2 regions of the Plantibacter sp. ME-Dv--P-095 genome follow, and region 1 is predicted to be linked to the other one. Evidence: predicted binding sites of a transcription regulator. Region 1 holds the regulator's gene; the other holds the start of a gene.

Region 1 (3,203 bases):
TCCCGGCTCCCACAGCCACGTCGGCGGGGTGCGCTGGTGGAACGTCAAGCACCCGGCGGCCTACGCCCAGCGCATCGCGGCTGACGAGTCGCCCGCCGCCGGTCGCGAGACCCTCGACGACGAGACCCGCGAACTCGAACGCATCCTGTTGCTCACCCGGACGCGCGACGGCATCCCGATCCGCACCCTCGCCCCCGAGGCGCGAACCGCCGTCGCGGGGCTCATCGCCGAGGAGCTCGTCGATGCGCGGCAGGCGCTCCTCGGCCGCCTCGAGCTCACGCGACGCGGTCGACTCCTCGCCGACGCCGTCGTCCGTCGACTCGTCGGCGACTGACGCGGTCCGGGCGCGTCCCGGCCGGGAGACCGTCGGACGGCGTCAGACCGCCGGAAGACCGACAGCCCCGACCGGCGGACCGGACGGGGCTGTCGAGTGGGGCTCGGAGGATCAGGCCTTGATGAACTGGATCGTGAGCGGGTAGCTGTACAGCTCGCCCTTGTTCGCCTTGATCGCGGCGATGATGCTGAAGACGATCACGACGATGTACACGGCGATGATGACGAGGATGCCGACCACGACGATCGTGAGGATCGAGCCGACCACGAGCGCGATCAGCATCGTCAACTGGAAGTTGAGCGCGGTGAGCGTGTGGGCCTTGATGAACGGCCCGCGGTCCTTGAGCGCCAGGTAGCCGATCAGCGGCGGGATGAACCCGAAGAAGATCCCACCGATGTGGATGAGGGTCGACCAGAGCTTCTCGTCGGACGGGCTCATGGGCTGCGCGACGGGGTAGGGCTGCTGGTACTGCGGAGCGCCGGCGGGCGGCGGCGGGTAGGAACCGGCACCGGGCGGCGGCGGCGCGTAGCCACCGGCGGGCGGCGGCGGGTAGGAGCCTGCCGGCGGCTGGTGAGGAGCTGCGGGCGGGGGCGTCGCGCCGTCTCCTGCAGGCGGAACCGACCCGCCCTTGGCAGGGTCGACGGGCGGTTGAGCGTTCGGATCGGACATCTTCGCACCTTTCACGGAGAGTGATATTCAATTGGTCCAGCAGAGCGTATCGCACCAGGTGTCGCGGAAACGGGACCCACGCCTGTCGCCAACGGTATTCCTGGGCCGCCACGGCGCGCAAGGGATGCCTTCCGGTGGGCCGCGATATGATTGGCAGTCAGGGTGTTCGAGTGCTGACGGTCGGTGTTCGGCGGAGACGAGGAGAGGGGTTCGCCATGGTGTCGGATCGCGGTCTCGAGGTCCTCCGGGTCATCGTCCAGGACTACGTCGCGTCGCGTGAGCCGGTCGGATCGAAGACGATCGTCGATCGTCACTCCTTCGGCGTCTCGGCGGCCACCATCCGGAACGACATGGCCCAGCTCGAGGACGAGGAGCTCATCGCCGCGCCCCACACCTCCTCGGGGCGCGTCCCGACGGACAAGGGCTACCGCATGTTCGTCGACCACCTCGCCGACCGGCGTCCCCTGAACAATGCACAACGGACGGCGATCGAGACGTTCCTCGGCGCCTCCGGCGACCTCGACGAGGTGCTCCACCGCACGGTGAGGCTCCTGTCGCAACTCACGAACCAGGTCGCGCTCGTCCAGTACCCCATGTTCTCCCGTGCCCGCGTCCGGCACCTCGAGCTCGTGAGCGTCACGCCGAACCGGGTGCTCGCCGTCATCATCCTCGACAACGGCCGGGTGGAGCAGCGTCTCATCGAGACGGAGCGGCCGGTCGACGACGACCTCATCGCGCGCCTCCGCGGTGCGTGCAACGAGGCGGTCGCCGGACGCCCCCTCCTCGACGCCCACGACGCCCTCGGCGACGTCCCCGACACGATCGCCGAACTCGACCGGTCCTCGGCGGTCCGCATCGTCGACGCGGTGCGCGAGCAGCTCTCGGCCCAGCGCCAGGACCGCCTCGTGATGGCGGGCGCCGCGAACCTCGCTCGCACGGAGGACGACTTCCCGGGCAGCATCTACCCGGTGCTCGACGCGATCGAGCAGCAGGTGGTCCTCCTCAGACTCTTCGGCGAGATGGAGTCGGAGCGGGACGGGGTCGTCGCCAGCATCGGGCGGGAGAACGCGTCGTTCGGCCTCGAGACGACGAGTGTCGTCGCGGGGAACTACCGTTCCTCTGGTGGCGAAATCGCCCGCCTCGGCGTGCTCGGCCCCACGAGAATGGACTACGCGAGCAACATGGCGGCGGTCCGAGCCGTCGCCAGATACCTCTCGCGCATCCTCGACGCCGAGTGACGCCTCCTCGTCGCGTCCACCAACACCTTCCGCACCTCGAACGAAAGGCCCTCAGTGGCTGACTACCCCGACCACTACGCAGCCCTCGGCGTCGCCAAGGAGGCGACGCCCGAAGAGATCAAGAAGGCCTACCGCCGCCTCGCGCGCGAGCTGCACCCCGACGTCAACCCGGGATCCGACGCCTCGGAACGGTTCAAGGAGGTCACGCACGCCTACGACGTGCTCAGTGACCCCAAGCAGCGCCAGCAGTACGACCTGGGTCCGCAGGCGGGTGGGTTCGGTGGCGGCGACGCCGGCTTCAGTGGGTTCGGCGACATCTTCGACACCTTCTTCGGCGGTGGCGGCCAGCAGCGCGGCCCGAAGTCGCGTCGCTCGCGCGGCGAGGACGCCCTCCTCCGCGTCGAGCTCGACCTCGACGAGGTCATCTTCGGCACCCACCGCGACCTCGAGGTCGACACCGCGGTGCTCTGCGGCACCTGCAACGGCTCCTGCTGCCAGCCGGGCACCTCGCCGGTCACCTGCGACATCTGCCACGGCACCGGTTCCATCCAGCGCGCCGTCCGCTCGCTGCTCGGGAACGTCATGACCTCGGCACCCTGCGGCACCTGCCGTGGCTACGGGACGATCATCGCGACCCCGTGTGTCACCTGCCAGGGGCAGGGACGCCTTCGCGCCCGTCGCACCGTGTCGGTCGACATCCCGGCCGGTGTCGACACCGGTCTGCGGCTGCAGATGCCCGGGAGCGGCGAGGTCGGTCCGGCCGGAGGCCCCAACGGCGACCTCTACCTCGAGATGAAGGTCAAGCACCACGACGTCTTCAGCCGCGACGGCGACGACCTGCTGTGCACGCTGGAGGTCCCGATGACGGACGCCATCTTCGGGCGCCACGTCACGGTCCACGCACTCGACGGAGACGTCGAGGTGGAACTGCGTCCGGGCGTCCAGAGTTCCGAGGTCATCAC
Region 2 (3,203 bases), on a different contig from region 1:
GGTGCCGAGCTTCAGGGTGAGGTCGCCAGCAGGCTTGCTGCTGCCGCTGCCACTGTCGTCACTGCCACCTGAGGCGCATCCGCTCAGGACCAGCGCGCTGGCTCCGATCAGTGCGATGCCACCGAGAACGATGGCACGAGGGCGGGAGCGAGCGGCCGTGGCCTTCGAAAAGACGCTCATGGTACTCCTTGCTTGTCAGAAGAGTGGCAGCTCCAGGGGCTGCCGTTGTGTCAAGTTATCCGCTGAGAGTGCGCTGGACAATGTCGTTGACGTTACAAGCGTGTAACACGACCAAATCGTTACCTCAGAGGTACCGGTTTCGCGTCTTTCCTGCAGTGGTCGCGCGATCAGCGCCGGAATCCGCTGTTCAGACCCTCGCGGCGCGGCGTCGATCGGCGGCCGCGGACCGTCGGCTGCGCGCGGACGCCACGAGCATGTCGACCGTGAGGATGGCGAGTGCCAACCAGACGAGTCCGAAGCCCAGCCACCGCTCCGGCGGCATCGCCTCGTGGAGGACCGCCACGCCGACGACGAACTGGATGATCGGCGCGAAGTACTGGATGAACCCCATCCAGGTGAGCGGCAACCGCCGAGCCGCCGCGGCGAACAGCAGGAGCGGGACGGCGGTGATGACACCGGCACCGACCAGCAGGAGCGTGTGCCCCACTCCGGCGGTGCCGATCGTGAGCCCGCCGGAGACACCGACGGCGATGAGCTGCGCGATCGCGACAGGCGTCAGCCAAGCCGTCTCGAGCGTCAGACCCGACACCGCGTCGACCACACCACCGACCTGCTTCTTGATGTAGCCGTACAGGCCGAAGGAGAAGGCGAGGATGAGGGCGATCCACGGGACGCTGCCGTGCCCGATCGCGAGGACGAGCACCGCGATCACGCTGACGACCACTGCGGCCCACTGCGCGGGACGAAGCCGCTCGCGGAGGAAGAAGACGCCGAGGAAGACGGTGACGATCGGGTTGATGAAGTACCCGAGCGAGGCCTCGACCACCTGCCCGTTGAGGGCTCCGTAGACGTAGGTCTGCCAGTTGACGTAGATGAGCGCGCCGGCCAACCCCATCGTGAGCACGATGCGCCGCTGCCGCAGGATCCCGAGCAGGCGACGCCAGGAGCGCGTCACGAGGATGAGCACGGCGCAGAACACGAGGGAGAACACGATCCGCCAGGCGACCACCTCGAAGGCTCCGGCCGGCGCGAGCGCGATGAAGTAGAGCGGCAGTGCTCCCCAGAGGCAGTACGCGGCGACGGCCGAGATCAGGCCCGACCGGCTCCCCTGCTGTGGGACCTCGACCCCTGAACGCCCGCGCGCCGCTCCGGCGGCGAGCTCGACATCGACTTCGACTTCCGCTGGATCGCTCGGGTTCTGCACTGGTCCAGGCTAGACCCGCGGCGGGCTGGCCGACCTCGTGAAACGGACACAGCCCGAACGGCTGATGCCATTCGGGCTGTGGAGCGGCCTGAGCCGCTCGGTTCGTTCGTCGGTGTCTAGCGGACGACGACGGCGAGGACGTCGCGCGCGGACAGGACCAGGTAGTCCTCACCGGCGTACTTGACCTCGGTGCCGCCGTACTTGGAGTAGATCACCTTGTCGCCGACGGCGACGTCGAGGGGGACGCGGTTGCCGTTGTCGTCGATGCGACCGGGTCCGACCGCCACGACCTCGCCCTCCTGGGGCTTCTCCTTGGCGGTGTCGGGGATGACCAGACCGGAAGCGGTGGTCTGCTCTGCCTCGACCTGCTTGATGACGATGCGATCCTCGAGCGGCTTGATGGAGACCGACACGGTTGACCTCTTTCTTGAAACGAAGACGTTGTTAGCACTCACACTGCGAGAGTGCTGATTCCAGTCTAGGCATCTTCTGGCACTCACGCAATGCGAGTGCCAATCACCGGCTGCTAGCGTTGCCGGATGCACCCAGCTCCGCGAGAAGTCCGCTGACCATGGAACGATCGGAACTCGTGGAGCTCCTGACGGCCGAGGGGCTCAGACTCCTCGACTCGCTCCCGCCCTACCCGTCCAAGGACGAGGCCGTCCGACTCGTCGGTCGGCTCCGGAACGAGGGGCACTCCCCCGCACTCGTCGCGGCCGTGCTCACGCAGTCGCGCCTCCGGCAGAAGGCGGTCGGCAAGTTCGGCCCCTTCGCCGACCGCATGCTGTTCACGGAGGCAGGCCTCGAACAGGCCACCCGCCTGCCCGTCGCCGCTCTGCACGCCGGGCGCTTCGCCCGGGCCGGCCTGACGCGCATCGCCGATCTCGGGAGCGGCATCGGCGCCGATTCGATGGCGATGGCCTCCCTCGACCTGGAGGTGACGGCGGTCGACATCGACGAGGTCACCGCCGCCATCGCGAGCTACAACCTGGCACCGTTCCCCTCGGCGACCGTCCGGAACGAAGCGGCCGAGGACGTCGCCCTCGAGGGGTTCGACGCCGTCTGGTTCGACCCGGCCCGGCGGACGGCAGGACACGCCGACACGGCGAGGCTCGCCAGCGCCGCCGACTACACCCCCTCCCTCGACACCGTCTTCGCCACGGCGGGCAGCCTCCCGGTCGGCGTCAAACTCGGGCCCGGCTTCGACCGCTCCCTCATCCCGGACGAAGCCGAGGCGCAGTGGGTCTCGGTCGACGGCCAACTCGTCGAGATGACCCTCTGGTTCGGCCCGCTCGCCCGACCGGGTGTCCGGCGTGCCGCGCTCCTGCTCGCTGACGGCGTCCACCACGAGCTCACGGCGGACGGCGACGCGGACGACGCCCCGGTCCGCGACCTCGGTGAGTACGTGCACGAACCCGACGGCTCCGTCATCCGCGCCCGTCTCATCGGCGACCTCGCCGTCCGCTTGGAGGCGGGCATGCTCGGTCAGGGCATCGCGTACCTCACCTCCGACAGCGCGACGACCTCGCCGTTCGCGTCGACGTTCCGTGTGCTCGAACGGCTCCCCATGGATGAGAAGACCCTCAAGCGGACGATGCGCGAGCGCGGGATCGGCGTCCTCGAGATCAAGAAGCGCGGCGTGGACATCGACCCGGCGACGTTCCGCAAACGGCTCGCGTTGCGCGGCGACCACTCGGCCACGATCATCCTCACGAGGATCGCGGGGAAGCACAGCGCCCTGCTGGTGGAGCGCGTCGCTCACTGACGTGCCGCCCCGTGCCTCGTGGGAGCGCTCGGTCACCGAGGCGACGCGCGTCCG

What was found. The regulator HrcA, encoded in region 1, represses chaperone genes, less so after heat shock. The targets are predictions, from matches to a motif close to TTNGCACTCGNNNNNNNCGAGTGCNAA.
Region 2: the regulator HrcA is predicted to act here: its motif matches at 1,874-1,900, upstream of groES (co-chaperone GroES).

What each region holds. Positions count from the first base shown of each region.
Region 1 covers NZ_JARVSB010000004.1:438,939-442,141, forward strand. Annotated here, with positions in the region: gene hemW (radical SAM family heme chaperone HemW) at 1-334, shown strand, start outside; gene QRN26_RS07200 (DUF4870 domain-containing protein) at 446-1,003, opposite strand; gene hrcA (heat-inducible transcriptional repressor HrcA) at 1,219-2,241, shown strand; gene dnaJ (molecular chaperone DnaJ) at 2,296-3,203, shown strand, end outside.
Region 2 covers NZ_JARVSB010000007.1:260,252-263,454, reverse strand. Annotated here, with positions in the region: gene QRN26_RS11220 (ABC transporter substrate-binding protein) at 1-180, opposite strand, end outside; gene rarD (EamA family transporter RarD) at 368-1,273, opposite strand; gene groES (co-chaperone GroES) at 1,501-1,797, opposite strand; gene QRN26_RS11205 (class I SAM-dependent methyltransferase) at 1,956-3,149, shown strand.